DNA from 2 places in the Bradyrhizobium sp. 25ACV genome. Region 2 is predicted to be linked to the other one. Evidence: riboswitches for the same ligand, from Rfam matches in the RefSeq annotation. Region 2 holds a riboswitch; the other holds the start of a gene.
The links. A riboswitch is a leader RNA that binds a small molecule or an ion and turns the genes downstream of it on or off. The one in region 2 is predicted to bind glycine.

Region 1 (15,763 bases), on a different contig from region 2:
ATAATCTCGGCAAGTCATGAAGCGTGCGGACCGAAGCGAGGATGCGATCGCGCTTCGGTCTCTTGCTTCGACACGATCGTGATGGAGAGCCGCGGTGCGCTTTGCGCTCACGCGGCTTTCCTTTTTTGAGATGCTGCTCAGCCCGGCAGCATCGCGAACGCGCTCGATACCATTGCGATCGGTTTGTTGTCGGTCGCCGAGAGCAGCGTGACGCGGCCAAAGCTCATGGTGCGCCCGAGCCGCACCACGCGCGCGTCCGCCAGCACATCCGACGAGGACACCGCGCGCATGAAATGCGTGGTCTGGTCGACCGTGGTCATCGGGCGATAGCCGCGATTGGCAGCCAGGATCGCGATCACCATCGCGGTGTCGGCGAGCGCCATCAGAGCCTGGCCGCAGACCACGCCGCCGTTCCGGCACAGCCGCTCCGAGAACGGCATGCGCAGCAGCGCGCCCGGCTGCCAGTCCGGCACATCCGCCGGCTGTGTGTGCTCGAGGCGCTCGACGGCGAGGTTGAGATCCTGGACCCAGGGTGCAAAAACCTCGCCGAGGATGCGTCTGGCGTCGGGCAGGCCGAATTCGGCTTCTGGCTGGATTTGCATTGCTGGCGCGCTCTCCTGTATTGCCGGGTGTTTCGGCCCATTGTGCGCGCATCTGCGCGGCAAAGTCACCCGGTCTGGCGCCGGTCCCGTCGGCTTGAAAATGCCTGACTTGGCCCGATATGATGGCTTGCTCGGGGTATGGGTGGATGATGTTGAGTCGGTGTGTCCTCGTCTTTTGTATGGCCGCGCTCGGCCTCGCGCTGAGCGGGTGCACCAAATGCGGTCCGATCTGGGACGACTGGCTGCATGCGCCGAAATCGTGCAGATCGGATCGGCTCTAGCGGGCCCCGGACGGCCTCAGCGGTCGCGACCGGCCGCGACAAGGATGACCAGGCACGGGCGAACCGTGCCTCCATGGATGATCAAGGAGTAGACGATGAAGCTTTTCCGTTTGGCCGCGGTGCTGGCCGTGCTGGCGGGACCTGCCTATGCGCAAATGCCCAATCTGAATTTGCTGCAGGACGCCCCGAGCAAGACCCCCGAGGAAAAGGCCGCGGAAGCCGAGCGTGACAAGGCCTACAAGGAAACGCTGAAGAAGATCCCGGATTCCAAGACCTCCAACGATCCCTGGGGCGGCATGCGCGCCGATCCGCCGAAGCAGCCGGCGGCGCCGAAGGCCTCGGCTGCAACCAGCGCGCCGAAGAAGTCCAAGAGCGGCACGGCCGCCAACTGACGAGCGGCGCGGCCGCCAACTGACAGCAGCTCCATCCGGAGGCGGCACAACGCCTTCGGGAGGGGACTCCTCTTCGTCCGGCCCACGCCCTACATTTGGCTGGAGCGTAGCGCGTAGAGGAGGAGGACATGGCCGACCGTCCGCGGGATCTCGCCGAGCGGATGGCGCGCCGGCGCAAGATCGCCGGCAAGCCGGGCCAAACGGTCGGCGACGGCTATCTGCGCGAGACCTTCACGCTGCCGCGCGCGGCGGCGCGGGAAAGGGCGCAGGCCTTCTTCGCCCGCTACCCCAAGGCCGGCTATATGAGCGTTGTCGAGAGCTGGCGCGAGCTGCCCGGCGGCGACATCGAATTCACCATGCGGCGCCTGCCCAGCGCGGATTGAAGCTGCTTGCTAGTCGAGGGTTTCGGCAACGATGCGGATCCGGAACACGGGCTCCTTGGTCTCGTCCAGCAGCTCCATGTGCCATTCGGAATTTTCCTGGAGCTTGCGGGCAATGCCGGCCGTCATGTCGGCGCAGACATTGGTCATCTCTTTCCAAGCCGAATTGCGATCGGCAAATTCCGTCGCCTGATCGGCGCAGCCGGAGTAACTTCCATTCCGGATTCGAAAGAAATACAACGGCATAGCTGGCACCGATCGCGCGCGTGATGGCCTCGCCCCCAAGGCCATGGGCGCGCGCAGTCCAATCCCAAACCACCGTCAGATCAATTCCGGGCGGCTACGGATGATGTTTCCGCCGCCACCGCCAGCCGTGGTGCAGCGGCGCAGAAGGCGCCATCCGATGCCGACTTTCATCCGGCCGGTTCGGGCCGCCTGGCCGATCGCTTCAGCTCCCGGTCGATACGCAGCTGCACGCGCCGAATCGCCAACAGGTCGATTTTCGTCTCGGTCTTGCCGGTCTTGACCTGCTCGCCAATGCGGAACTGCCACTGCCAGATTCCGGGAATCGCCGTCTTGGCGACGGTGAACTCGACGCCCCTGTGATTCATGGCGACCTCCCACGATTCACTCTCCATGACTGCAAACATGTTGGGCGTCCCAATATTCCGGAGACAAGCAAATTTTGTCGGTAAGCCCCGGACAGTTCGGGGATATCTCGAAAGCGCGCCTGCCCCCGAAACAGGCGAAACCGGCTCTCGAAAGACGCCGGTCCGTGAGACAGTGAGGCTGTCGCATACCCGTGGTTCTCCGACCATGAACAAAGTTCCTGGGCTGCACCCGGCTGCGCCGGTGCGCCGAATCGGACGGGCCGCAGGGGCCCCGCGGAGGGTTACCGGTTTCCGTGCAAGCGGCGGCATATGCCTTGCTTGGTCTGGCGACGGCAAAAACAGCAAGGGCCCGTCATGCTCGGCATTCCCCGCCGCTACAGTCATTTCGTCTTCGGCATCATCCAGTCCGGACTGACCTCGCTGATCGCGGCGGGAATCGCCAGCTTGCCCGCAGGCAGCGCGATGAGCTTCGTCGGGCACTGGATGGTGTCGTGGCTGATCGCCTGGGCAGCGATGCTGCCGATCGTGCTGCTGGCTGCGCCCGCGATCCGCACCTTCTCGCTGCTCCTGACCCAGGAGGAGCGGGACCCGCGAACCGCCCGGAAGGCATGAAAAAGCCCCGCCTGGGGAGAGCCAGACGGGGCAAAAAGTTATTGGAGGCTGAGGTGCTGGGCTGCAACACCATAGCCTCATCATCCTAGCCGGCTCCGCTTACGGCAGCCTGACAGGCGGCAGATTTCCGAGCCCGACCACTGAGGCCGCAGACTGGCCCCGCACCCGTCCCAATTTCGACATCCGTTCGCACAACTGCGGACACACCCGTCGGCAAGATTCCACAGCGTTCGGCGCAGCCATGGGGGAAACGTGGCACGCCGACCACGGGGTGGCATCATGGATAACGTAGAGCGGTCATTCGCCGCCGCGACAGCGGCTGGCTTCGTGGTGCTGGTGATCGGCCTCGTGCTGCTGGCGCTGCTTTAGGACAGGCGCAGGCGCAGCCTTCCCCTGGATGATGGGTACGGGGTTGCCGCATTCTCAAAAACTGGAAAACAACCCCATGCACAGTAGGCCGCATGGAAATTCAGTTGTCTTTTCAATGGATTAAGTTTGGTGTTTAGATGCCGTCATGGCGCTCTGTGGGCCGGTCAAATCGGCCCGACCTGGGCCTCCCGACAGATTGCGGTGATAAGGCGACCGCCTCCCGCCGCCACCCAAGGTCTTAAGAAGGGCCGCCACCGTATCGTCGGCGCGCGTTTGTCAGCTTCGGAAGCCCCCGGCCGGATCTAGTGGATCTTGATTTCGTTCAGGGGAAGGTGGAGCTCGGCGGCGCGCTCTTGGCGGTCCTTCTTGCGGAACTCGTTTTCCGCGCGCTCGAACTTTATCAGCTCCTCCTGTGCCGCCTTCAGCAGGGGATTGCGCCTGATCGTATCGCGGTTGGTGTTGTCCGTCATGACTGAGGTCCCCAGAGTTGCGGTCCCATCCTGGAGAAGGCCCGAGACCGCGAAAAGGTTCGTTGCCGCAGGATTACGGAATTCTGACGGCGGCCGGGCCATGCGTCTTTGATGCGCGTCAGCCTCGGCCGGGGAATCACGTTGCGGCAGCCCTGCTATTTCGGCGGCTGCAGTCCGGGGGATATGACCCAGTCGTGCAGGTGATTGGCGACGTCGGCCTGGCGGGCCTTCGTGAGCAGGGCGTCCCGCTCGGGCCCGGGCGGAAGCCTGGAGGCCTGTTCCTCGACCTGCTTCACCCATGCGGAGAGTCGGTCTTGAAGCGTCAGCTGCTGCTTGAAACGTCGCCGCCTGGACATGGCGCGCTCCTTTCCGTGCGAGGAAGGCGGGAGCGCAATCGGCGTTCTCATCACCGATAGTGGCCTCGCTTCGTGCGGTGATGGCCCATTAAGGACAATTAACGGGAGCCGCGTCTGTCCAGTTGTGTGCACAACGCGAATAGGGAGGGGGACGTGGAGATGCTCACGGACAAACCCCCAAATCCGCAAAAGAACATATTGCGAACCTAGAACAAATAGGGTACGTTGCTTTTATCGCCGAGCCGCCTCGCCAATCGTTTGTCCCTCACGCGAATCCTCGCCATAAGGAGCACGACCCAATGTCCGCCACTGCCCTGCGTATCGTCGAAGGATCTTCCATGGACAAGAGTAAAGCTCTGGCCGCCGCGCTCTCTCAGATCGAGCGCCAGTTCGGCAAGGGCTCGGTGATGAAGCTCGGCAAGAACGACCGGTCCATGGACATCGAGGCGGTGTCGTCAGGCTCGCTCGGGCTCGATATCGCGCTCGGCATCGGCGGCTTGCCCAAGGGACGCATCGTCGAGATCTACGGGCCGGAATCGTCGGGCAAGACCACGCTGGCGCTGCACACGGTGGCGGAAGCGCAGAAGAAGGGCGGCATCTGCGCCTTCATCGACGCTGAGCACGCGCTCGACCCGGTCTATGCCCGCAAGCTCGGCGTCAACATCGACGAGCTCCTGATCTCGCAGCCCGACACCGGCGAGCAGGCGCTGGAAATCTGCGACACGCTGGTGCGCTCGGGTGCGGTCGACGTCATGGTGATCGATTCGGTCGCCGCGCTGGTGCCGAAGGCCGAGCTCGAGGGCGAGATGGGTGATGCGCTGCCGGGTCTGCAGGCGCGTCTGATGAGCCAGGCGTTGCGCAAGCTGACGGCCTCCATCAACAAGTCCAACACCATGGTGATCTTCATCAACCAGATCCGCATGAAGATCGGTGTGATGTACGGCTCGCCGGAAACCACGACCGGCGGCAACGCGCTGAAGTTCTACGCCTCCGTCCGCCTCGACATCCGCCGCATCGGCGCGATCAAGGAGCGCGACGAAGTGGTCGGCAACACCACGCGCGTGAAGGTGGTGAAGAACAAGCTGGCGCCGCCCTTCAAGCAGGTCGAGTTTGACATCATGTACGGCGAGGGCGTCTCGAAGATGGGTGAGATCCTCGATCTCGGCGTCAAGGCCGGCATCGTCGAGAAGTCAGGCGCCTGGTTCTCCTATGACAGCCAGCGCCTCGGCCAGGGCCGCGAGAACTCGAAAGCGTTCCTGAAGGCCAACCCCGACATCACCGCCAAGATCGAGACCTCGATCCGCCAGAACTCCGGCCTGATCTCCGAGCAGATTTTGGCCGGCACGCCGGAGAGCGACGCCGACGGCGAGGAGCCGACGGAGGAGTAAAATCTAACGCGAAGAGTTTTCGCGAGGAGCGGGCGCTGAAGACGTTGAGTTGCCGACGTCGTCAGTGCCCGTTTCGTTTTGCGTGAGGGTGGGGCGCGCCGACGATGAAACGGATGATTCTGACCAGTTCGTCCGGCGCTGGCCTCACCTATGCCGATCGCGCTGACATGGTCGTCCCGTTGATCTTTCGATTCGTATCTGGGCCCCTGCCTACGTCGCACCACCTTGAGACCTACCTCACGGGTGTCTCGCACCGCAGCGATCCGGAAGTGCGGTGGTCCGATCTTGTTGCCCGATCTCCCGAGGCCGGCCTCGCGCACAAGCAGCTCCCGCTAGATTGGTTCTGCAAGGCCTACGGCTTCGATCTCATCGAACTGTGGTTTGATCCCCGTCCGAACGATCAATTGCAGCTGGTCTGGATTCTCGATTACCTGCGCTCACAATCCTACATGGCCGAGCGACTTAAATTGCGGCTCGTCGATTTCGATCTGCTCGAAGCAGACGCTGTGAGGCTGCGCGATCGTGCCGTGCGGGTGTTCGACGTAACGGAGCCCGACTTCGAGGCCGCTCGCATGGCCTGGGAAGCTTATCGGGCCCCCACGCCGGAGCTCTGTTTTGGGCTGCTGGGGCGTGAGTTTCCCACGCTGCCCTTCCTGAATCCGGCGATGGAGCAATTGCTGGCTGAACTGCCGTCAACGACGACTGGACTGGGCGCGACGGAATCACGGCTTCTCGATCTGATTGCGGCGGGCTGCAGCCGGACAAAGGAGCTGTTTCAGCCGGGCGGGCTGCTCGAAACGCGCGTGTTTGACCAGTGGGAGCTTGGGCCGTTGCTCGAAGGGCTTGCGTCCGGCCCGATGCCGGCGGTCGCAGGTCTCGATCCGAAACTCGAGACGCTTCCCCGGCACGATGCGCGAGGTCGAAACGCCGCCTTTCGCCGGAGCCGGCTGTCGCTGACGGAGTTTGGCAAAGCGGTTCTGGAAGGTCGGGAGGATTTTCGCCGTCATAACCCGATTCGGCGCTGGTGGGGCGGTACGTTGCTGACCAACGATCGACTGTGGCGGTGGCGGGAGGAGAGTCGCTCGTTGATCGCGCCTTAGGTCAGGAGCCGTAGGGTGGGCAAAGGCGCGTAAGCGCCGTGCCCACGATCTTTCACGTCATGCAGAGGCGGTGGGCACGCTTCCGCCTTCGCTTTTCGAGCTACGGCGGACAAGTCGCTTTGCCCACCCTACGAGACCTCCGTCGTGGCCTACTCCGCAGCTTCCGCGTAATCGCTCACCGGCGGGCAGGAGCACACCAGGTTGCGATCGCCATAGACGTTGTCGACGCGGCCCACGGGGCACCAATATTTGTCGGCCCGCGAAGTGCCGGCGGGGAAGCAGCCCTCAGCGCGGGTGTAGGCGCGCTTCCAATCATCGTCCGCGATGTCGTGCACGGTGTGCGGAGCGTGGCGCAGCGGTGAGGCCTCGATCTTGAAACGGCCGGCCTCGACCTCGGCGATTTCTTTTCGGATCGCGATCATGGCATCACAAAAACGATCCAGCTCCGCCTTGGATTCCGATTCGGTCGGCTCGATCATCAGCGTGCCCGGCACCGGGAAGCTCATGGTCGGCGCGTGGAAGCCGTAATCGATCAGGCGCTTGGCGATGTCGTCGACCGTGACGCCGCTCGTATTCTTCAGCGGACGGGGATCGACGATGCATTCATGGGCGACGCGGCCCTTGGCGTTCTTGTAGAGCACCGGGAAATGCGGATCGAGGCGCGCGGCGATGTAATTGGCGTTGAGGATCGCGATCTCGGTGGCGCGCTTCAGGCCTTCACCGCCCATCATCAGGATGTAGATGTAGGAGATGGTGAGGATCGAGGCCGAACCGAACGGCGCGGCCGAGACCGGGCCGACCGGTGCGTCGCCTTGGGTCGCGGGGTGACCGGGAAGGAACGGCGCCAGATGCGCCTTCACGCCGATCGGGCCCATGCCGGGGCCGCCGCCGCCATGCGGGATGCAGAAGGTCTTGTGCAGATTGAGATGGCTGACATCGGCGCCGTAATCGCCGGGCCTGCTAAGGCCGACCTGCGCGTTGAGGTTGGCGCCGTCGAGATACACCTGGCCGCCATGGCCGTGCACGATGTCGCAGATCTCGCGGATGTGCTCCTCGAACACGCCGTGCGTCGAGGGATAGGTGATCATGACCGCGGCGAGGTCATTGGAATGCTTCTCGGCCTTGGCGCGGAGATCATTGACGTCGACGTCGCCGTTCTTCTCGCAGGCGACCACCACCACGTCCATGCCGACCATCGCGGCCGAGGCCGGATTGGTGCCGTGGGCGGAGGAGGGGATCAGGCAGATCTTGCGATGCGTCTCGCCACGCGCGGCATGGTAGCCACGGATCGCGAGCAAGCCGGCATATTCGCCCTGCGCGCCCGAGTTCGGCTGCAGCGAGATCGCATCATAGCCGGTGATGTCGCACAGCCATTTTTCCAGGCGCGCGAACAGCGCTTGATAGCCCTTGGCCTGCTCCCGCGGGACGAACGGATGCAGCGAGCCGAACTCCGGCCAGGTCAGCGGCATCATCTCGGTGGTCGCGTTCAGCTTCATGGTGCAGGATCCCAGCGGGATCATCGCACGGTCGAGCGCGAGGTCGCGGTCGCTGAGCTTGCGCATGTAACGCAGCATCTCGGTCTCCGAGCGATGCGCGTGGAAGACGGGATGGGTGAGGAAGGAGGTCGCGCGCTTCAGCGCCTCCGGCAGCGCCTCGCGTGTGGTCGCCTCTAACTCGGCATAGGCGAGCTTGCCGCCGAAGGCGCGCCAGACCGCTTCGATCGTCGCAGCCGTGGTGGCCTCGTCGAGCGCGATGCGCAAGCTGGTGGCGCCGACGCCGAGATTGATCTTCTCGGCCGCAGCGCGTGCGACGATTTCGGCGCGCTTGGCGCCGGCATCGACGCTGATCGTGTCGAAGAAATTTTCGCTATCAGGCGCGAAGCCGAGCTTGCGCAGGCCGCTGGCGAGCACGGCGGCGCGGCGATGCACATTGCGGGCGATCTGCGTCAGGCCTTCGGGGCCATGATAGACCGCGTACATCGAGGCGATCACGGCCAGCAGCACCTGCGCGGTGCAGATGTTCGAGGTCGCCTTCTCGCGGCGGATGTGCTGCTCGCGGGTCTGCAGCGCGAGCCGGTAGGCGGGCGCGCCGCGCGAATCCACGGAGAGGCCGACGATGCGGCCGGGCAGCGAACGCTTCAATGCATCGCGCACCGCCATATAGGCCGCGTGCGGTCCGCCATAACCCATCGGCACGCCAAAACGCTGCGCGGAGCCGATCGCGATGTCGGCGCCGAGCTCGCCGGGCGAGGCGAGCAGCGTCAGGGCCAGGAGATCGGCGGCAACGATCGCGAGCGCGCCCTTGGCCTTCAATGTTGCGATCGCGGGCCGGAGGTCGCGCACCGCGCCGGAAGAGCCCGGATATTGCAGCAGCGCGCCGAGCACGTCACTCCCAGCGAGATCGGTGAGGGGATCGCCGACGATCAGGGTCCAGCCCAGCGGCTCGGCGCGGGTGCGCATCACAGCGAGCGTCTGCGGATGCACGTCCTTGTCGACGAAGAAGGCCTGCGCCTTCACCTGCGAATGCCGTTCCGCGAGCGCCATCGCTTCGGCCGCGGCGGTGGCCTCGTCGAGCAGCGAGGCGTTGGCGACGTCGAGCCCGGTGAGGTCGCAGATCATAGTCTGGAAGTTGAGCAGCGCCTCCAGCCGCCCTTGGCTGATCTCGGGCTGGTAGGGCGTGTAGGCCGTGTACCAGGCCGGACTCTCAAGGATGTTGCGCTGGATCACCGCGGGCAAAATCGTGCCGGAATAGCCTTGGCCGATCAGCGAGGTGAAGACCTGGTTCTGGGCTGCGAGCTCGCCCATATGCGCGATCGCCTCGGTCTCGCTGAGCGGCTTGCCGAGATCGAGCGGGGCGGCCTGCCGGATCGAGGCCGGCAGCGTCTCCGCCATCAGGGCGTCGACGCTTCTAGCGCTGACGGTTTCGAGCATGGCGGTGACGTCACGCACTGAGGGGCCGATATGGCGGCGAACGAAACTGGCGGCGGCGTCGCCGTTGGTTTTGCGGTGCGCGGTCATCGCTTGCTCCATCGTCCTTAAGCCGTATGTGCCTTGTAGGCGGCTTCATCCATGAGGCCGCCGAGTTCGCCCTTGTCGGCCATCTTGATCTTGAAGAACCACGCCTTGCCTTGCGCATCCGAGTTCACCAGCGCCGGCTCGGCCGCGAGCTCGGCGTTGGTCTCGAGCACTTCGCCGGTCACGGGCGCGTACACGTCCGAGGCCGCCTTGACGGACTCAACCACGGCGGCGGCTTCCGCCTTCTTCAGGGTGCGGCCGACCTTGGGCAATTCGACGAACACGACGTCGCCGAGCTGCTGCTGGGCGTAGTCGGTAATGCCGACGGTGGCGACGTCGCCCTCGATGGCGAGCCATTCATGGTCGGAGGTGTACAGCGTCGTGGTCATTCTCGAATCCTCAGCGTTTGTAGGTGTTCTTGACGAAGGGCATCGCGGCGACCTGCACGGCTAAGCGCTGGCCCCGCACCTCGGCGAAGAGTTGTGTGCCGAGCGCGCTTTGGCTCGTGGGCACGTAGCCCATCGCGACCGGCGCATTCAGGCTTGGGCCGAAACCGCCCGACGTGACTTGTCCGATCGGCTCGCCGCCGGCGCTGTCAGCAAACAGCAGCGCGCCTTCGCGCACCGGTGCGCGTCCCTGGGCCAGCAGGCCGACCCGGCGGCGGGCCGCGCCGTTGTCGAAATGGGCGAGGATTTTTTCGGCACCGGGAAAGCCGCCGGCGCGCGCGCCGCCACTGCGGCGGGATTTCTGCACCGACCATTCCAGCGCGGCCTCGACCGGCGTCGTCATGGTGTCGATGTCGTGGCCGTACAGGCAGAGCCCGGCTTCCAGCCGCAGGCTGTCGCGGGCGCCCAGGCCGATCGGCAGCACATCGGTGTTTTCGAGCAGCGTTTTGGCGAGACGTTCGGCATCGGCTGCGGGAACCGAAATTTCAAAACCATCCTCGCCGGTGTAGCCGGAGCGTGAGACGAAACAGCCGAGGCCGGCCACCTTGCGGGGGCCGGAATCCATGAACTTCATGGCGGGCGCCTCTGCACACAATTTCGCCAGCACGGCCTCTGCCTTCGGCCCCTGCAGCGCAATCAGCGCGCGATCTGCGAGGGAATCGATGACGCAGTCTTCAGAGAGATTCGCGCGCAGATGCGCCTCGTCGGCGTCCTTGCAGGCGGCGTTGACGACCAGGAAGAGGTGATCGCCGAAATTAGCGACCATCAGGTCGTCCAGAATTCCGCCATCGGCGTTGGTGAACTGGGCGTAGCGCTGCCGTCCCGGCGCGATCGCCACGATGTCCTGCGGCACCAGCCGTTCCAGCGCGCGGGCGGCGTCCTCGACCCTGCCGGATTTCGGCCTGAGCGCGATCTGGCCCATATGGGAGACGTCGAACAGGCCGGCGGAGGTCCGGGTATGGAGGTGCTCCTTCAGCACGCCCGCGGGGTATTGCACGGGCATGTCATAGCCCGCGAACGGCACCATCTTGCCGCCCAGGGAGACATGAAGCCCATGAAGGGGCGTACGTTTCAGGGAATCTTGGTCGTCGTGCGCTAGCATCACAGGGGCCCTCGGCGGTTCCCCTGGGACGATTCCCTGAGGACACCGGTCGAAGCCCCATCTGTCGCTGTGCCTGAGAGTATTATCCCGTCGGCGGGTGCCATCCGGGTCTAAACCCGTCGGCGCCTCTTTCCAGATGCTGTCAAAGCCACGCGGTCCTTTTGCCTGAGAGTTTCCGGGGCGGTTGCTCCTTCGGCGCCGGCTGCCTAAAGCCGGTCTCTCCCGACGTGGCCGTACGATACAGATGGGTACAGACCACAGGGCGGCCAAGCCTGTCAACGCGTCCGCTTGCCCTATCAACGGGATTGCAAAGGGGATTGAGCGGCTGCGGCAACCCTCTGATCTCCTTGCACAGTTTCTGGACAGCGAAGCTGGCCTTGTCTAAAAGCGCTGTGGCCCGCAGATATCAGCCTTAACGTTTCGGTTTGGATGGCGAGAAAGCGGGTCCAAGCACACCCGATTGGATGAACATGAGCGGCGTCAACGAGATCAGGTCGACCTTTCTGAACTTCTTTGCCGAGAACGGCCACGAGATCGTGTCGTCCTCGCCATTGGTGCCGCGCAACGATCCGACGTTGATGTTCACCAATGCCGGCATGGTGCAGTTCAAGAACGTCTTCACCGGCGTCGAGAAGCGGCCGTATCAGCGCGCCACCACGTCGCAGAAATGCGTGCGCGCCGGCGGCAAGCACAACGACCTCGACAATGTCGGCTACACCGCGCGCCATCTCACCTTCTTCGAGATGCTCGGCAACTTCTCCTTCGGCGACTATTTCAAGGAGCGCGCGATCGAGCTCGCCTGGACGCTGATCACCAAGGATTTCGGGCTCAACAAGGACAAGCTGCTCGTCACGGTCTACCACACCGACGACGAGGCGCACGGGCTCTGGAAGAAGATCGCCGGCTTCTCCGACGACCGCATCATCCGCATCCCGACCTCGGACAATTTCTGGGCGATGGGCGACACCGGTCCGTGCGGCCCGTGCTCGGAGATCTTCATCGACCGCGGCGATCACATCTGGGGCGGCCCTCCGGGCTCGCCGGAAGAGGATGGCGATCGCTTCCTCGAATTCTGGAATCTCGTGTTCATGCAGTATGAGCAGGTGACGAAGGAGGAGCGCGTGGATCTGCCGCGTCCCTCGATCGACACCGGCATGGGCCTTGAGCGCATGGCCTGCATCATGCAGGGCGTCGACAGCGTGTTCGAGACCGATCTGTTCCGCCATTTGATCGATGCGGCCTCGTCCGCGCTCGGCAGCGGGCCGAACGAGCAGACCGTCGCCTCGTTCCGCGTCATCGCCGACCATCTGCGTTCCTCGGCCTTCCTGGTCGCGGACGGCGTGCTGCCCTCGAACGAGGGCCGCGGCTATGTGCTGCGCCGGATCATGCGCCGCGCGATGCGCCATGCGCAGCTGCTCGGCGCGAAAGAGCCGCTGATGCATCGGCTGGTCTGGGCGCTGGTCCGCGAGATGGGCCAAGCCTATCCCGACCTGATGCGTGCGGAAAATCTGATCGAGGAAACGCTACGGCTGGAAGAGACCCGCTTCCGCAAGACGCTGACCCGCGGCCTTGCCATCCTCGACGAGAAGAGCGCGTCCTTGAAAAAGGGCGACATGTTCGACGGCGACGTCGCCTTCACGCTGTATGACACCTACGGCTTCCCGCTCGACCTGACGCAAGACGCCCTGAAGTCGCGCGGCATCAGCGTCGACCAGGCTTCCTTCTCCGATGCGATGGAGCGGCAGAAGGCCAAGGCGCGCGAGTCCTGGAAGGGGTCCGGGGAAGCTGCGTCCGAGGCGATCTGGTTCCCGCTGCGCGAAAAGCTCGGGGCCACCGAATTCCTGGGCTACGAGACTGAGAGCGCTGAAGGCGTGGTGTCCGCGCTGGTGAAGGACGGTGCGGAGGTCGCCAGCCTGAAGGCCGGCGAGACCGGTGCGATCGTGCTGAACCAGACGCCGTTCTACGCGGAGTCGGGCGGCCAGGTCGGCGACATCGGCGTGCTCACGGGCGAGGGCGGCATCAAGTTCCGCGTCACCGACACGCAGAAGAAGCTCGGCGATTTCTTCGTGCATGTCGGCACGGTGGAGAGCGGCGAGCTGAAGCTCGGCACTGCGCTGCAGCTCGAGGTCGATCATTCCAGGCGCTCCTCGATCCGGGCTCATCATTCGGCGACGCATCTCATCCACGAGGCGCTGCGCCAGGTGCTCGGCGACCACATCGCTCAGCGCGGCTCGATGGTCGCGCCGGATCGCCTGCGCTTCGACTTCGTGCATCCGAAGCCGATCACGGCGGAGGAGCTGGCCCGCGTCGAGGACATCGCCAACGACGTGGTGCTGGAGAATGACGAGGTCACCACCCGCGTGATGGGCGTGGATGAAGCCCGCGAAGCCGGAGCGCGTGCGCTGTTCGGCGAGAAATACGGCGACGAGGTCCGCGTCGTCTCCATGGGCAGGACCGCGCGCGAGCGCGGCGCCAACGCGCTCGGCTGGTCGGTCGAGCTTTGCGGCGGCACCCATGTGCGGCGCACCGGCGACATCGGCCTGATCACGCTCACCGGCGAGAGCGCGGTTGCTTCGGGCGTGCGCCGTATCGAGGCGCTGACCGGCAATTATGCGCGCAGGCACGCCAACGAGACCATGGCGCTGGCCAAGACCGCGGCGAACGAGCTGCGCACGTCGCTCGACGACGTCCCGGCGCGCATCACCGCGCTGATGGAGGAGCGCAAGAAGCTCGAGCGCGAGCTCTCCGAGGCCCGCAAGAAGCTGGCGATGGGCGGCGGCGCTGCGGCCAGCAATGGCGCAGCCAGCGGCGTGCGCGAGGTCGGCAACGTCAAGCTGATGGCGCGCGCGGTCGAGGGCATCGAGATGAAGGATCTCAAGAGCCTCGCCGACGACGGCAAGAAGCAGATCGGCTCCGGCGTCGTCGCCATCGTCGGCGTCACCGAGGACGGCAAGGCCGGCATCGTGGTCGGCGTCACCGCGGACCTCACCTCGCGCTTCAACGCGGTCAACCTCGTGCGTGTCGCCTCCGAGGCGCTCGGCGGCAAGGGCGGCGGTGGCCGGCCGGACATGGCGCAGGCCGGCGGCCCTGATGGCGCCAAGGCGACCGAGGCGCTGAGCGCGATCGAAAAAGCGATGGCGGGCGCGTGAGGCCGTGCGCCCCGTTCCGCGAGGACGTGGCTCAGCCGATCCGAACTTGAGGGATCGCCTCTACGAACTGCTGGAGCACGATCCGCTGGCTTATTCAGCCGGGTCGCGCTTCATCCAGATCATCATCGGCGTCATCGTGCTCAATGTGGCCGCGATGATCCTCGCCTCGGTGCCGGAGCTGGACGCGCAGTTCGGCACGGTGTTCTCGGCCATCACCATCCTGTCCGTGATCGTGTTCGCGCTGGAATATGCCGCACGTCTCTGGACCGTGGCGGGCCACACCCAGCGCAAGGGCTCCTCGCTGTCCGACCGGCTCGGCTACGCCTTCTCGGCGCTCGGCATCATCGACCTCATGGCGTTCCTGCCCGCGGCAATCGTGCTCGCCGCCGGCCGGCACGCGACACTGGCGGCGCTCGGCGTGCTGCCGTTCTTCAAGCTGATACGGTACTCGCCGGCGATGCGCTCGCTGCTCGCGGCTGTCCATGCCGAGCGGCGGGCGCTGATCGGCTGCGTCGTCATCCTGATCGGCGCGGTCTTGACGTTCGCCTCGCTGCTCTACGCCATCGAGCGCGACGTGCAGCCCAGCAAGCTCGGCACCATTCCGGATGCGATGTGGTGGGCGATCGTGACGCTCGGCACCGTCGGCTATGGCGACGTCGTGCCGGTGACGCCGCTCGGCAAGCTGGTCTCCACCTTCGCCATCATCAGCGGCTTCGCCATGATCGCGCTGCCGGTCGCGATCATCTCCACCGCCTTTGCCGAAGAGGTGAAGCGGCGCGATTTCGTCGTCACCTGGGGCATGCTGGCGCGGGTGCCGCTGTTCTCGCATCTGTCGGCCGCGGAGATCGCCGACATCATGCGGCTGTTGCGGGCGCGCACCATCGAGCAGGGCGAGATCCTGGTGCGGCGGGGCGATGTGGCCTCGTCGATGTATTTCATCACCGCGGGCGAGGTCGAGATCGCGCTGCCGAGCCAGCATGTGCACCTCACGGACGGCACCTTCTTCGGCGAGATCGCGCTGCTGCACAAAACAAAACGCAGCGGCACGGTGATGGCGACGCGCAAGACGCGCCTTTTGGTGCTCGATGCCCAGGATTTTCACGCCTTGATCGCGCGCATGCCGACGCTCGCCGACCACGTCCACACCACCGCCAAGGCGAGACTCGCCGACACCGGCGACCTCGCCGTTGCCGAGCTCGCACAGGCGGAGAAGGACGACCCCGACCGCTGAGCGGTCAACCTTTCTTCAGGAAGACGTAGACGGCCGAGTAGGGCACGCTCCTGAATTCGCCGGCTTTCTCGCAGGCACCGTCCAGCTTGCCACCCTGGGTGCTCACGCGCTGCACGGTGGTAACGGGCGTCAGCACGCCGCTGCCGCGGCGGGCCGTAACTTCCAGCTTCAGCCAGGGGATATCGGCCGCGGTGGTGCCCGGCGCGTTTCCGATCGCCTTACCGACGACGGCGCTGCCGTCGGCGTGCTCCCAGTTCGGT
Region 2 (15,763 bases):
TTCGACGCGATCGACTATGGGCTCGTGCCGGGAGAGTTGAAGCTGGTGCGCGACGAGGAAGTTCCACGTTTCACGGGCGCGAAGAAGATGAGCTTGCATCAGACCGGATTTCAGGAAGTCATCAGCGCGGCGGATCTGCTCGGGCGCTGCCCGAAGCATCTCGCGTTGATCGGCTGCCAACCGCACGATCTCGAAGACTGGGGCGGCCCTTTGACCAAGCCGGTGAGCGATCAGATCGGGCCGGCGATCGAGCTGGTCTGCGCAATCCTGGCTGAGTGGGGCGCGACGGCGAGTCCGCGCAGCGAGCCGCTGCCGGAGTCCGAACGGCTGCTCGCCAACGATATCGACCATCAGCACTACGAGATGAGGATGCGGCCGGTCTGACCGGCGTGCGCGACCGGAGACGCGGGATGTGCCTTGGCCTGCCGATGACGATTGTTGAGACTGACGGCGTTTCGGCGCTATGCGAGTTTCGCGGCGAGCGGCGGCGTGTCTCGATGCTTTTGCTCTCCGACCTGCCGGTCGGCAGCAAGGTGCTCGTCCATATCGACACCGCGATCCGTCTGCTCGATGAGGCAGAGGCGCGACTGATCGCAGATGCGATCGAGGGGCTGACCGCGGTGCTCGGTGGCGAGGATTGCGACCGTTTCTTCGCCGACCTCATCGAGCGAGAACCGCAACTGCCCGAGCATCTCCGGTTCGACCCAGCGGCCGACCTTCCAAATCCGATCCTCGATGTCACCCGCATCGCGGGCGGCTCGGGTTGGTCCGCCGCGGATGAAAGACAAGTTTCATTCGAAACCATCCCGTCTCGCGGACGCGAAAATGAAGGATCTATCTCAATCAGATCGGCCAGGAAAGGCGATAACTGATCGTGACATGTGCCTTGCTAACCTCTCACGTCAGAGAAAAAGGCTTGCCAGGGGGCTGATGGAATTCCAGCAGGGAAAGCATAATCTGACGCGGCGCGGCCTGCCCGAGGTCGATGCCGCGAGTGTTGATCGGTTTCTTGGCGCGGCCAATGAGGCCGGTGCGGTGGCCGTGCTGTTGTCGGCGGGCGATCCCGCGCGTTTTATGGAGGCGATCGATGTCGCGGTCGTGTTGCCGGAACTAATTGACGCTTTTCAGGGGCGGCTGCGGGGTGCCGTGATCGCGCGTCGCGCCGAGAGCGAGCTCGGCCAGCGCTTTGGCGTCCGGGTGCAGCCGACGCTGATCTTTATCGCCAAGGGGGAAACGCTCGGAGTGATCGCCAAGATCCAGGACTGGTCGGTCTATGTCGACCGCATCGCCAAGCTCATCGACCGTCCGCGCGGCGCGAGCGTGTTGTCGTGACAGTCATCATTCCCCAGCGTCGCTCACAGGGTGTCGAATTATGAAAGCGGGTTTCTGGACCGCGCCTGGAGGCGCCGAGCAGCCGATCAACGTGTTTCCGATCGGCGAGGAAAGCCTGAATGCATCGAGCGTCCGCCTGACGGCCGCGGGCGCGTTGGCGAAGCTTGCCACGCTGGACAGAGCGGAGCTGGCCAAGCACTGTCCGAATGCAATCGATCTGCTGTCGAAAGTGGTAGCGGCCATCGCAAGCCAAAAGACCGACGTGCCGACACGATTGTTCCGGTTCGCCAATCTCAACGATCTCGAGCGTAAGCTGATTGCGGACGTGCTCGGCCAAGGTGAGGTTGCCGGCTTCGTCGCGCTGCCGGACGGATCGCTGGCGCAGATCCAGGAATCGGCGCTGGCCGGAATCTGGCACGTGCGGCTCGAGATCGACGCCAATCATGAGTATCTTGAAGTCGGCGCAATCCCGGAAATCGTCACGCGCGCCGCTGCTGATCTTACCACTGCGGATTTCGAGATCGGGCAGGCGCCGGAAGGCGCGATGAACGCGCTGCCGGTGCTCGCGGAAATCCGCGAGCGCGCGCTGGCCTGGCGGCCGAGCATTCGCTCGCAAATCATCAATTTCACGCTGCTGCCGATGAGCCCCGTCGACATGAGCTTCCTCCAGGACACCATCAGGAATGGGCCGATCCAGCTCGTTTCGCGCGGCTACGGCACTTGCCGGGTGCTCTCGACGGCTATCCGCAACGTCTGGTCGGTGCAGTTCTTCAACGCCATGGATGCCATCATCCTCGACACGCTGGAGGTCGGCGGTGTGCCGACCGTGGCAATCGCGGCTGACGAGGACTTCGAAGACTCCGCTGAGCGCCTCCAGGAAATCATCGAGGCCTATTTCAAATGAGCGTATTCGAGAATTTTGGCGTCCGCCAGGATGTCACCGAAGGCACGCGACTGGAATGCGGCATCTGCTGGACGGTGTACGATCCCGCCGATGGCGACGATGTCGCGCAGATCGCATCCGGCACGCCCTTCGCGGTCCTTCCTGACGATTGGCGCTGCCCGAACTGTGACGCGCCGAAGTCCAAATTCATGGCCATCGCGTCATGAAACCTCATGCGCAAGCGCCTGCCACTGACGCCGACGCGGCAGCTTGGGGGCAGCGGCTGGCTCACGTCTACCGGGACATCGGCGAGCGCGCGATGCGCGAGCTGCCGATCTACAACGACGGCCTCGACGTCGAGGCAGTCGGCTTCCGCGTATTCAACGGCACGATGATCGGTATCATGGTCACGCCCTGGTTCATGAACGTGGTGATGCCGGCCGGCGAATTGGCGCCGGCGGCCTCAGCTTCGACATTGCGCTCTCGCTTTCCGGCCGGCGATATTGAGTTCATCCTCAGCGACGTCAACCATGTGGGCCGCATCGCGAGCTGTTCGCTGTTCTCGCCCATGTTCGGGTTTGCCGACGTGGCCTCTGCGCGGGCAACGGCGGAAGCGGCCATCAACGAACTCATGTTGCCGGCCGACGGCAAGGAGGCGACCCGACGCCGCGAAACCGCTACAAGCGCGATCGATCGGCGTAGCTTCATGCGGGCTGTTCTGACGGAGCAGCACGAATGAACCCCGGCTTCCGCAACGAGATCGACATCACGGTGTGGCTCGCCAAGGATACGATCGCCGACGTCGCAATCCTGCCCCGGAGCCGGCTGCCGTTGACGCGTCTGTTTGCGGGCAAGCCCGTCTCGTCGCTGCTCTCCGTGCTGCCGCGGCTGTTCTCGCTGTGCTCGGTTGCATATCAGGTGGCGTTTCTGGGAGCGGTGGAAGCCGCGCGCGGCGAGGATTGTCCTCCGGAGACCATGCATCGCCGCGTCACCGCTGTCGTCGCCGAGCGGCTGGCAGAACTGTTCCGTGGTCTGTTCGTCGGCCAGCTCACCCTGGATGGCGCGAGCGCCGCCGCGGTCCGCGCCATGATGCAGGCGACCGCCGTCCTTGGTGGCCTCCTCGGCGAAGGCGGGCAGGTGTCGGCGCGTTGCGAGGCGGTATCGCGCATCAAGGCGGTGCTCGCTGCACTCGGAATCGCGGGCGTAGGAGAGGCGCTGACGCCAGGCAACGCGCTGGCAGCGCATTTTTCGAGCTTCGATGGGCATGCGCTGCTGCAGCCGGTCGTCGAACACTCGTTTCTTTCCGTCGCCGATGATCTCGATGTCATCATGCGGCTGCTTGCGGATGGCGCGAGCTTCTCCGATGCCCCCGATCTCCACGGTCGAATTCCCGAGACCGGTGTGTGGGCACGCCGGGTCCGGCGCCAGCCGGTCCTGCCGCCGAGCGCCGGACCTGCCGAGCGGCTGAAGGCGCGGATTGCGGAAGTGACGCGCCTCTGCTCCTGGCTCGAGACGGGCGACGAGGCGCTCGAGGACGGCGTCGTCGAGAGCTACCGGCTTGGCGCCGGCAGAGGCGCGGCGGCCGTCGAATGCGCCCGCGGCCGGCTCTATCAAATCGTCGAGTGCAATAACGAAAACCGCATCGTCCGCTTCGAATCGCTGGCTCCGACCGAATGGAACTTCCATGCACGTGGACCGCTGGTCCGCAGCCTGCAAGGCTCGGCGCTTGCCGCCGGTCGACAGGGGCAGAATGCCGTCCGTACGCTCATCGGCTCCTTCGATCCCTGCGTCGGATTTAACCTCAGCTTCCGTGAGGTCGGCCATGCATGAGATGGCGGTTTGCCAAGGCATCATCGAGATCGTCGAGGAGGAGGCGCGCAGGCGCGCGTTCCCCAAAGTGAAGGCAGTGTGTATCGAGATCGGCGCGTTGAGCCATGTTGCGCCGGAGGCGATGAAATTCTGCTTCGAAGCGGTCGCCGCACGCACCATTGCACAAGGTGCGACCCTGGACATCGTCGAGAGGCCTGGGACGGCCTGGTGCATGGCCTGCTCGACAAGCGTCGAAATCAAGCGGCGAGACGAGCCATGCCCTGCCTGCGGCAGCTATCAATTGCAAGTGACCGGTGGAGAAGAGATGCGGGTTAGGGAATTGGAGGTCGACTGATGTGTACGGTATGCGGCTGCGGTGACGGCAAAGCTTCCATTGAGCATGGGCACGATCACCCCCATGGGCATGATCACGCGCATCTTCATAATCACCATCACGATCATGGTCACGATGGACACCGTCATCACGACCATGATCATCACCGTCATCATCTCCATCACCACGACCAAGCGCGCGGAGACCCCGGCCTGCTCGACTGCGACGCCGCCCCGGCTGGGCAGACGATCGCCGGCATGAGCAGCGACCGCATCATCCAGGTCGAGCGTGACATCCTCGGCAAGAACGACCGCCTTGCGGCCGACAACCGCGCGCGGTTCCGCGCGGATGACGTGCTCGCCTTCAACCTGGTCTCGAGCCCCGGCGCCGGAAAGACCACGCTGTTGGCCCGCGCCGTGTCCGAACTGAAAGACAATTGCCCGATCGGCGTGATCGAGGGCGATCAGCAGACCTCGAACGACGCGGAGCGGATCCGCGCGACAGGCGTACCGGCGGTCCAGGTCAACACCGGCAAGGGCTGCCACCTCGATGCGGCCATGATCGGCGAGGCCTATCACCGGTTGCCCTGGCTCAACGGCGGCATCCTTTTCATCGAGAATGTCGGCAATCTCGTCTGTCCGGCAGCGTTTGATCTCGGCGAGGCCTGCAAGATCGTGGTGTTCTCGACCACCGAAGGCGAGGACAAACCGCTCAAATATCCCAACATGTTCGCAGCGTCCTCGTTGATGCTGATCAACAAGATCGATCTCGCGGCCGTGCTCGACTTCGATCTCGCCAGGACGATCGAATATGCGCGGCGGGTCAACCCAAAGATCGAGGTGCTGACAGTATCGGCGCGGACCGGAGAGGGATTTGCGGCATTCTATGCCTGGATCAGGAAGCGCGCCGAGAAGGCGAGGGCGGCATCCCTGAGTGCCGTATCGGCATGATGATGAGCGGCGGAGCCGCAGCGCGCGACGGTCGAAGGCTGCGCCTGCACGTGCGCGGCGCCGTGCAGGGCGTCGGCTTTCGTCCCTATGTCTATCGCCTTGCCATGCGCTATCGCCTCGGCGGCTTCGTGGCCAATGACCCTCACGGCGTCGTGATCGAGGTCGAAGGTGCGCGCGTTGCCGATTTCGTCGCTGCGCTGCCGCTGGAGAAACCACCGCTGTCACGGATCGACGGGATCTCCGTGCAGCAAATCGGCGCCGTTGAAAGCGACGAGTTCTGTATTCGCGCCAGCAAGCAAGGCAGGGTGTCGACGCGGATCGTCGCCGACGCCGCCACCTGTGCCCGGTGCCTGAGCGAATTGTTAGACCCGCGCAGCCGCTTCCATCTTTACCCCTTCATCAACTGCACGCATTGCGGTCCGCGCTATACCATTGCCGAGCGGCTGCCTTATGACCGCCGCACCACCGCGATGAAGAATTTCGCGATGTGCGGAGCTTGCGCCACAGAATATGCCGACCCCGCGAGCCGTCGCTTTCATGCCGAGGCGATCGCCTGTCCATTGTGTGGCCCGCGCTTGAGCCACGGCATCGAGCAGATCGCTGCCGAGATCGCAGGCGGGAAAATCGTCGCGCTCAAGGGACTCGGTGGATATCAGCTCTTGTGCGATGCCCGAGACGACGAGGCAGTGCGGCGTCTGCGAAAGAGGAAGCAGCGGGAGCAGAAGCCGTTTGCGGTCATGATTGCCGCAGTCGACGTTGTCGCGAAGATCGCTAGCGCGGATGCAACAGAGCTGGCATTGCTGGAGTCAACGGCGCGCCCGATCGTATTACTGACATCGCGTCGGCAACTCGCGCCGGCAATCGCACCGGACCTGTCGCGGATCGGCGTCATGCTGCCGGTCGCGCCGCTGCATCATCTGGTGTTCCATGTGCTGAACTCGGCACACCCGCGTGCGAATGGCTCTCCTTGGGTAATCGTGGCGACGAGCGCCAATCCGGGCGGCGAGCCGCCGGTCATCGAGAATGACGAGGCGGAGCGCCGACTCGCCGGCATTGCCGACCTGATCGTCACCCATGATCGCGATATCGTCACGCGTGCCGACGATTCCGTGGTGTCGGTCGTTGCCGGACGCGCGCAATTCATCCGGAGGGCCCGCGGCTATGTTCCCGAGCCGATTCGGTTGGCGCGTGCCGTGCCGCCGGTGCTCGCAGTGGGTGGCGCGCTGAAGGCATCTGTCACGATCACGCGCGGTGATGAAGCCTTCGTCTCCCAGCACATCGGCGATCTCGACACCGTGGAGGGCATTCGCTTCTTCGAGGAGACGGTCGAGCACCTGATCTCGACGCTGGATGTCGAGCCGGCCGTCGTGGTGCATGATCTTCACCCCAACATGGCCTCCACCCGCTTTGCCGAGGCGAGCGGCCGCGGGCTGATTGCGGTTCAGCACCATCATGCACATGCGGCGTCGGTGATGGCGGAGCACGGTATCGACGGACCCGTGCTGGCACTGGTGCTTGACGGCTTTGGTCATGGTAGCGACGGCGGGAGTTGGGGCGGCGAGCTCTTGCGATGTGAGGGCGCGCGCTTCCGGCGGATCGGACATCTGGTGCCGCTCAGGATGCCAGGCGGCGATCGCGCCGCGCGCGAGCCTTGGCGGATGGCTGCCGGCGTGCTTCAGGCGCTCGGGCGCGGCGCGGAGATTCCGCGTCGCTTTCCGGCGCAGCCGTTGGCGGCGGGTGTTTTAACCCTGCTCGACCAGCCCGACGTGCCAACGACGACCAGCGCCGGCCGGATGTTCGATGCAGCCGCCGGATTGCTGGGATTCTCCACGCGGCAGAGCTATGAAGGCGAAGCCGCGATGAAGCTGGAGGCGCGTGTTCGCCGGACACGCGTCGCTGAGGATGCCTGGACAATCGAACAAGGCGTGTTGTCGCTGTATCCGCTGTTTGAACGTCTTGTGGCTGATGCCCCCGGTCCGACCGTAGGCACGGAGCTGCTTCATGGCACGTTTGCCGCGGCCTGTGTCGACTGGATCGCGTGTGCGGCACGAGAGACCGGCCTCACCACCGTCGTTTTGAGCGGCGGCTGCTTCCTCAACGCGATCCTGAGCGAGGAGGTGCAGCGCGGCTGCGTCGCTGTCGGGCTCAATCCGCAGCTCGCGCGCCAGGTGCCGCCAAATGACGGCGGCTTGAGCCTCGGCCAAGCCTGGGTTGCCGCTCTCCAAATGCTCGAACAACAAAGGCTGGAAGGAAACGCCTGATGTGTCTCGCCATACCTGCAGAGGTTACAAAGCTCCTTCCCGACGAGATGGCCGTCGTCTCGATCGACGGCGTCAGCAAGGAGATTTCGGTGGCGCTGATCGCAGATCTCGCCGTGGGCGACTACGTGATCATCCACGTCGGCTATGCCCTCACCAAGATCGACCCGGATGAGGCGGGGCGGACGCTGGAGCTCATGCGTGAGCTCAGCACCGAAGGGCAGGGAGCAATGCAGTGAAATACGCCGACGAATTTCGGGACAAGGCAATCGCGCTGGGATTGGCCAAGGCGATCCGGTCTGAGGCCAATCCGCAGAGGTCCTACCGCTTCATGGAGTTCTGCGGCGGACATACGCACGCGATTTCGCGCTATGGCCTGGAGGACATACTGCCCAAGAACGTGCGGATGATCCATGGCCCCGGCTGTCCCGTCTGCGTGCTGCCCGCGGGACGTATCGACATGGCGATCCGGCTGGCCGATCGGCCGGAGGTGATCCTTTGCGTCTATGGCGATTTGATGCGGGTGCCGGGCTCGCAAGGTGCCTCGCTGTTGAAGGCGAAGGCACGTGGCGCCGACGTCCGCATGGTCTATTCCACGGTCGATGCGATCCGGATCGCGGAAGAGAATCCGGAGCAGGAAGTCGTGTTCTTCGCGATCGGCTTCGAGACCACGACGCCGCCGACCGCAATCATGATCCGGCGCGCCGAGAAGAAGCAGCTCGAAAACTTCAGCGTGGTCTGCAACCACGTGCGGACGCCGCCGGCGATGCAGAACATTTTGGAGAGTCCCGACACCCGCAGCATCCGCCGCGTCGAGATCGACGGCTTCGTTGGGCCCGCGCATGTCAGCATCATCATTGGCACCGAGCCCTACGAGGTCTTTGCAGAGGAATTTGGCAAGCCGGTGGTGATCTCGGGCTTCGAGCCGCTTGACATGATGCAGGCGATTCTGATGCTGGTGCGTCAGGTCAACGAGCACCGGAACGAGGTGGAGAATCAATACAGCCGTGCCGTAACGCGCGATGGGAATCCGCGCGCCAAGGAGGAGGTCTCGAATATTTTCGAGCTGCGCGATCAGTTCGAATGGCGAGGCCTCGGGCGCGTGCCCTATAGCGGATTGAAGCTGAAGCAAACCTACGCCAGATTTGATGCGGAGATACGTTTCGCCTTGAACGAGCTGCGCGTCCCCGACAATCCGGCCTGCGAATGCGGCGCGATCCTGCGCGGTGTCAAGAAACCGGTCGACTGCAAGCTGTTCGGAACGGTGTGCACGCCGGAGACCCCGGTGGGATCCTGCATGGTCTCCTCGGAAGGCGCATGTGCCGCGCATTGGACCTATGGTCGCTTCCGCGATCGTCAGCAGAAGCGGGCCTCATGAGAGCCCATCAGCGCAAGCTCGACATCAAGCACGGCTGCGTCGACCTGTCCCACGGTTCCGGCGGCCGTGCGATGTCGCAGTTGATCTCGGGCCTGTTCCACGAGGCCTTCGGCAACGAATGGCTGGCGCGCGGCAACGATCAATCCGCCTTCGACGTCGGCGCCGGGCGCATGGTGATGACGACTGATGGCTATGTGGTTTCACCGCTGTTCTTTCCCGGAGGCAATATCGGCTCGCTCGCGGTGCACGGCACCGTCAACGACATCGCCATGGCCGGTGCCCGACCGCTTTATCTGTCTGCGAGTTTCATTATCGAGGAAGGCTTTCGGTTTTCAGACCTCAAGATGATCGCGGACTCCATGGGCGAGGCGGCGCAATCCGCCGGCGTCCATATCATCACCGGCGACACCAAGGTGGTCGAGCGCGGCAAGGCCGACGGCCTGTTCATTTCGACCGCGGGCGTTGGCCTGGTGCCTGAGGGACTCGATCTCTCCGCCGAGAATGCGAGGGTCGGAGATCGGGTGCTGATCTCGGGCACGCTTGGCGATCACGGCGTAGCAATCATGTCAAAGCGCCAGAACCTCGCCTTTGAAACGGAGATCGTCTCGGATTCGGCCGCCCTGCATGATCTGGTCGCCAGGATGGTGGCGGCGGGCGGCCGCGGCATGCGTCTGATGCGAGATCCCACGCGCGGCGGGCTCGCGGCGACACTGAACGAAATTGCCCAGCAGTCCGAACTAGGCTTCAGCCTCCAGGAAGAGGCGATCCCGGTCAAGCCGGGGGTGGCGGCTGCCTGCGAGCTGCTCGGGCTCGATCCGCTCTACGTCGCCAATGAGGGGAAGCTGGTCGCGATCGTGTCGCCTGATGTCGGCGGAGCCGTGCTGGCCGCCATGAGAGCGCATCCGCTCGGCCGCAATGCTGCCGATATCGGCGAAGCGGTGCCGGACAATCATCACTTCGTGCAGATGGCGACGAGCTTTGGCGGTGGCCGGATCGTCGACTGGTTGTCGGGCGAGCAACTGCCCCGGATCTGTTGAGGCCCAAGATGCGCATTTAGCCCCATGCCAACGCCGCGTCCTATACCTACACCGCGAAGCACGAGAGTTCAGTCCGGTGGATTCGCTTGAAACCTTCGAGATCGCGAGCCAGCACTGTGAGGAGCATTCAATCGAAGTCCTCAACGAATTCATTAAAGTATCTTTTCGCTGGCTGTGCACGCCGGATTGACCGACAAGACCCATGGCTCAATGCAAAGCGCCCAGACCGAAATCCCTCTACCGGCAGGTCAACCCCGTAAACGACGCAGAACGGCAAGACTTTGCATCTTCGGTTCATTGTTGACCCAAGCCGCGTAGTAGAATACTTGAGAAGTGCAGCCACGAATTTGATGTCCTGACTCAGGAGGTCGAGTCCCAAGACGTCGCTTGCGGAAGAGATCGGCTTCGGCCGACGCCGAAGGAGCAACCGCCCCGGAAACTCTCAGGTAACAAGGACCGCGTGTGACGAAACAACATCTGGAAAGAGGTGCCTTGGCACCCGCCGACGGGATAATACTCTCAGGCAAATAGACAGATGGGGCGCATTTGAAATCAATCACTTGATTGAGGTGTGCGCCCATGTCCCAGACTGTCGAACAAGTCACCACGCCCGGTTTATCGTCCAGGCGCCTAGCCGGTCCGATCAGTGTCCTCGATCTATTCACGATCGGAATCGGCCCATCCAGCTCGCATACCGTTGGACCGATGCGCGCGGCCCATCGATTCATCGAATGCTTGGGCGAAGATCTATGGCGCTGTCGCTTGGTTGTCGTCGAGCTCTACGGGTCGCTGGCGCTGACTGGCAAGGGTCACCGCACCGATATTGCCCTTCTGCTGGGACTATCGGGCTGGCTGCCAGAATCCGTTGATCCTGAAGCCATATCCATTATTGCCGGGCTGATCCGATCGCGTTCCGAGATCTTGCTTGGCGGTCGTCATGCGGTTGGCTTCGATGAGCGTCAGCACCTCACCTTCCGCACCGGCGAGTTCCTGCCGGGGCACTCAAATGGTATGAAATTCGCAGCGCATTCGGATACGGGCGTCCTGCTTCGTCAAACCTATTACTCCGTTGGCGGCGGTGCGATCGTGTGTGAAGGCGACCAGCCGAGGAACCCCGCTGTTCGAAACGTTGGATGTGAGCCGTACCCGTTCACGTCAGCGCATGAGCTTCTTACGATAGGTGAGAGGACCAGCTTGTCGATTGCCGATATCGTTGCTGCCAACGAACTATCGCATAGGGAGGAGACTGAAACCAATGCATTCCTGGATAGCGTTCGCGATGCCATGATGCGCTGCATCGATCGCGGGTGTGTCAACGGGGGTGTTCTGCCTGGTGGCCTGAAGGTACCGCGCCGTGCGCCAGGCCTGCTCAGCAAGCTCAAGACGACGTCAAAGGGGGCGGCACATCCATTTCACGTGATGGAATGGGTCAGCCTCTTTGCTCTCGCGGTCAATGAAGAGAACGCGGCCGGGGGACGGGTCGTGACTGCGCCGACGAATGGAGCTGCCGGCGTCATACCCGCGGTCCTGAAATTCTCCGAGATGTTCTTCCCGGATCCGAGCCCGGCAAAAGCCCGCATCTTTCTCCTGACGGCGTCCGCGATCGGTATGCTCTACAAACGAAACGCTTCGATATCCGCCGCCGAAATGGGTTGTCAGGGCGAGGTCGGCGTTGCTTGCTCCATGGCGGCAGCAGGACTTGTGGCCGTCCTGGGTGGCACCAACCGGCAGATCGAGAACGCCGCCGAAATCGGCATGGAGCACAATCTCGGTCTCACATGTGACCCGATCGGTGGCCTCGTGCAGATCCCGTGTATTGAGCGCAACACAATGGGTGCGATCAAGGCGATCAATGCGGCGATGCTCGCGTTGCATGGTGATGGCCAACATCACGTGTCCCTCGATGCCGTCATTGAAACGATGCGCCAGACGGGGGAGGACATGCGCACCAAGTACAAGGAAACGAGTCTGGGTGGCCTGGCCGTCAACGTGGTCGATTGCTAGATACCCTGAAGCAAGCGTTGTTCAAGGAACGCTCATTTCGGACAATGCTCCGACCCGCGACGCGTTCGGCGTAACAGCGCCGCTGGTCGAGACCCGCTGCATCTTCACCCCGCAACCGGGAAGCCAATCTGTCGGGAATTCCGTCGTCGATGGGCAACGTCGAGAATGAGGGTTCGCAGCCACTGCAGCCCGGGATCTCGTTCATGCGAGATGCGCCACTGAAGAACGTCGGTCATGAGGGGGAGGGATATGGGAGCTTCCACTTTCCTTATCGGCAGCGTGGCCGATGCCCGATCTGCCAGGTCCGCAGGGATGAGCGCCAGGAACTGGGTCCCGATAAGCGCTTGCGGAAGCAGGGTGAAGCTTGGTGCCGTTATCCCGGCCTGTGGAGCGCGGCCAAATTGCTTGAAGAACCAAGCTTCTATGAACGTCGCTCGCTCGCTATAGGCCTGCGCATGACGCATCTCGAGAAACTGTTCGAGCGTCAAGCTATCCCCGACGCTTTCGTTCTCCTTCCATACGATACATTCGTAGCTAATCGAAGGGAGGGCGGCGAACGGACAATCTTCCAGCATGAATCGATCCGGAACGATCAGGAAATCGATCTCGGTGCGAAAAAAGCGGGTGCTTGGGCCTTGGTAGAATATGTTGACCGATGGGGCGACAGCGCGCAATGCGGCAAGGATATCGACGATAAGAGTTGCCCAGACATAGTCAGAGCACGCGATCGTAAAATGTCGCTCGGAGGTTGCTGGGTCGAACGAGGTTCGCATTGCCAAGAGTTTTTCCGTTTCGGTCAGGATGGCGCGGAGCGGTGCCACCAATTCCTCTGCGAGAGGGGTGAGAGCCATTCGGCGGCCGTTCCGAACCAGCAACTCGTCTTCGAAGTGCTGGCGCAGCCTGGATAGAATCCCGCTGGTCGCCGACTGGCTGAGCAGCAGTCGCTCGGCCGCCCGCGATATGTTTTGATGGGTCAGGATCGCGTCCAAGGCGACGAGCAGATTCATGTCGAGGTGCCGGAACCGCATGGGTGGTCTCTTCGAAGTTTCCATGGTCTGTCGGGAGCCCTTTCGCTCCCTTCCCTGGCACGAGTGTACCCGAGGCGCATTTGGCGACTGGGGCGTTTGTGCTTGGCCCGGGCGGGTAAGCCGCTTGACATTAAGTCTTATGTGATCACAATACGAGATCAAATTTATCGGGGTTGTTTCGGTCACGGGCACTTGCCCGCAGAGACCAGAAGAGGAGGGACTTATGCCAAAACTGCACCAAGTTTTTGGGGTTCTTGCGGTCGCGATCGCCGCCTCGTTCTGGACAACGACAGCGTCCGCCCTGGACACTGTGAACGTCCGGTTTAGCTGGAAGCTAAAGGGCGAGTATGGCTTCCTCTATCTGGGTAAAGAGAGGGGCCTCTACCAAAAGAAGGGAATCGATATCGTTCTCGGAGAAGGCGCCGGTGCACAAGCAGCTCTCGGAGGTCTTGTACGCGGCAATGAAGATGTCGTGGTCGTTCCCGCCATATTTGCCATCTCGGCAATCGGAAAAGGAATGCCGGTCAAACTCGCGGCGATTTATCAGGAGCGAGCGCCCTTCGCCCTCATTTCGTGGCCCGACAAGGCCGTGACAACACCGGCGCAGATGGAAGGCAAGTCGCTTGCGATCTCCGTCGGAGACCCTGCCACGACCTATCTGGACGTCTTCTGCGCGATCAACAAAATCAACTGCGACAAGATCAGTAAGGTTCAAGTCGACCCGCAGGTGAAATTTCCCCAATTCATGCAAAGGCGCGTCGATCTCATCAGCGTTTATACCAATGTTGATCTGCCCCTTATCGAAGAGCGAAGTGGCACAAAATTTCCTGTGTTGGACATGCCGAAGTTCGGCCTCGGCGTACCTGGGCTTGCCGTCGTGGTGAGCGACAAGGGAATCGCCGAAAAATCTGAACCGCTCAGGCGCTTCCTCGCCGCGACCGAGGAGGCAATCGAGTTGACCAAGTCAGAGCCGGCGGCAGCGACGGCCGCGCTGAAAAGCGCTTGGAGCGCGGCTCCCTCGGACGAGCTGATCAAAGCGCAGATCGTTGCAACTTCAGCCACGCTGAATTTCGAGAAGGGTCGGCCAGCCGGCTGGATCAGCGACAAAACGATATCGGACGCGTTGAAATTGATGTCCGCAACCGAGAGTACCGACCCGAACAAGCCGGTTACAGACTTCTACACCAACGATCTACTCAAGAAGTAGCTCACGCCAGGTCGGTGGCGACGATCGATATACAGCTACTCAAACTTCTGTTGCGGTCCCGCCGTCTCTTCGAGCCGACCGGCATGGCGTGACTGTCGTGGGCGAGGCGAAGCGCTGTGGGTCGTCGTGGATTTCGTCCTTGGATGTGTCCACCCAGGTCCGCCTTCACCTACGCAGGTGCATAGTCGGGTGCCGGAGAAGAGCGAATGTTTTGCTCGCTCAGGCCGTGCGAGCGTCAGTGTCCTCAAGGCAGCCGCGAATGATCGTGCGGCATGCGACGTCAACAGCGAACTCCTGAACGTATGGGCTCTCAGCTCTGCCAGCGCGGGAAGAATGGTTACATGTTCGGATCTCTTCGCATCTCCACCAAGCTCTTGATCGTCGTCTTGTTGTCAATTCCCGGGATGGTCGGCACCGCCGGCATCGGCCTATCGACCCTGAAGAATACCTTGCTCGCGGATAGAAAGGCGAAGGTGAAGGAGCTGGTCCTGCTCGCTCGCTCCGCGATCGAAGCCGACTACCAAGCCGGGCGCAAAACCGGCCTGTCAGAACTGGAGGCGCGTGAACGATCGAGAGCGCTGCTTCGCATGCTGCGTTACGACAAGGACAACGCCTTCTACGCCGCGACCAAAGAAGGCATCCTCGAAGTGCATCCCAAGCAGGCCGTCGAGGGCAAAGATATGACGCAAACGAAAGACGCAAATGGCGTCTACTTCTTTCGTGATGCGGTCGCAGCCGCTGCCCGCGGCGGCGGTTTCGTGACTTTCAGCTTCCCGCGCCCCGGCGGTAGCGAGCCGGTGCAGACCCTGACTTACGCCACTGAAGTGCCAATATACGGGTGGGTTCTGACCAGCGCCCTTTATATCGACGATATCGATCAAATTTTCTGGACAGAAGCGCGCCGCCTGGGAGGGATCGTCTTCTTCATCCTCTTGCTCGTGGCCGGAGTATCTCTCCTGATCAGCCGCAACGTGGCCAACCCTATCGCGGCGATGACGACGGCGATGCTCAAGCTCTCGAGCGGGGGAACCGAGGTGACAATTCCCGCTCAGGACAGAAAAGACGAAATTGGCGCAATGGCCAGATCCGTCCAGGTTTTCAAGGAGAGCATGACCGAGACCATTCGTTTGCGCCACGCTCAGGATGAGTTGAGACAGCAGAGCGAAGCTGAGAAGAGGCTGTTCATCACCAAAACGGCCGATGAATTCGAAAGCGAGGTCAGGAGATCGCTGGATACGCTCGCCAAGGCCGCGCGCGAAATGCATATCACGTCGCAGCGCATGTCGACGTCATCGGAGGAGGCGACCGAACAGGCGACGACTGTCGCGGCAGCCGCAGAGCAAACCTCCGCCAATGTGCAGACAGTCGCTGCCGCAACGGAGCAGCTTTCCGCATCCGTTCATGAGATCGGTCGCCAGGTGGATCAATCGACCACGATTGCTTCAAAGGCCATGGATGAAGCCAAACGCACGAACGAGGTCGTGCATGGGTTGTCGTCTGCGGCGCAGAAGATCGGGGATGTCGTGAAATTGATCACCAATAT

Region 1: linked by a shared signal. The riboswitch ahead of gcvT (glycine cleavage system aminomethyltransferase GcvT) and the one ahead of RAD04_RS06920 (L-serine ammonia-lyase) in region 2 are both predicted to bind glycine.

What each region holds. Positions count from the first base shown of each region.
Region 1 is NZ_JAVAYO010000015.1:117,605-133,367, reverse strand. Features, by position in the region: gene RAD04_RS29535 (HdeA family protein) at 1-4, shown strand, start outside; gene RAD04_RS29530 (PaaI family thioesterase) at 138-602, opposite strand; gene RAD04_RS29525 (hypothetical protein) at 979-1,275, shown strand; gene RAD04_RS29520 (hypothetical protein) at 1,404-1,658, shown strand; gene RAD04_RS29515 (DUF6894 family protein) at 1,668-1,901, opposite strand; gene RAD04_RS29510 (hypothetical protein) at 2,069-2,266, opposite strand; gene RAD04_RS29505 (DUF2798 domain-containing protein) at 2,621-2,878, shown strand; gene RAD04_RS29500 (hypothetical protein) at 3,550-3,717, opposite strand; gene RAD04_RS29495 (hypothetical protein) at 3,873-4,073, opposite strand; gene recA (recombinase RecA) at 4,373-5,461, shown strand; gene RAD04_RS29485 (hypothetical protein) at 5,575-6,561, shown strand; gene gcvP (aminomethyl-transferring glycine dehydrogenase) at 6,711-9,578, opposite strand; gene gcvH (glycine cleavage system protein GcvH) at 9,596-9,964, opposite strand; gene gcvT (glycine cleavage system aminomethyltransferase GcvT) at 9,975-11,123, opposite strand; glycine riboswitch at 11,268-11,358, opposite strand; gene alaS (alanine--tRNA ligase) at 11,594-14,272, shown strand; gene RAD04_RS29460 (cyclic nucleotide-gated ion channel) at 14,277-15,503, shown strand; gene RAD04_RS29455 (DUF3455 domain-containing protein) at 15,508-15,763, opposite strand, start outside.
Region 2 is NZ_JAVAYO010000002.1:683,522-699,284, forward strand. Features, by position in the region: gene RAD04_RS06855 (HyaD/HybD family hydrogenase maturation endopeptidase) at 1-384, shown strand, start outside; partial or broken gene RAD04_RS06860 (HypC/HybG/HupF family hydrogenase formation chaperone) at 411-698, shown strand; partial or broken gene RAD04_RS06865 (thioredoxin domain-containing protein) at 931-1,376, shown strand; gene RAD04_RS06870 (hydrogenase expression/formation protein) at 1,373-2,236, shown strand; gene RAD04_RS06875 (rubredoxin) at 2,233-2,442, shown strand; gene hybE ([NiFe]-hydrogenase assembly chaperone HybE) at 2,439-2,954, shown strand; gene RAD04_RS06885 (nickel-dependent hydrogenase large subunit) at 2,951-4,045, shown strand; gene hypA (hydrogenase maturation nickel metallochaperone HypA) at 4,038-4,379, shown strand; gene hypB (hydrogenase nickel incorporation protein HypB) at 4,379-5,308, shown strand; gene hypF (carbamoyltransferase HypF) at 5,305-7,569, shown strand; gene RAD04_RS06905 (HypC/HybG/HupF family hydrogenase formation chaperone) at 7,569-7,805, shown strand; gene hypD (hydrogenase formation protein HypD) at 7,802-8,944, shown strand; gene hypE (hydrogenase expression/formation protein HypE) at 8,941-9,981, shown strand; glycine riboswitch at 10,362-10,450, shown strand; gene RAD04_RS06920 (L-serine ammonia-lyase) at 10,561-11,985, shown strand; gene RAD04_RS06925 (LysR family transcriptional regulator) at 12,090-13,013, opposite strand; gene RAD04_RS06930 (ABC transporter substrate-binding protein) at 13,237-14,220, shown strand; gene RAD04_RS06935 (methyl-accepting chemotaxis protein) at 14,562-15,763, shown strand, end outside.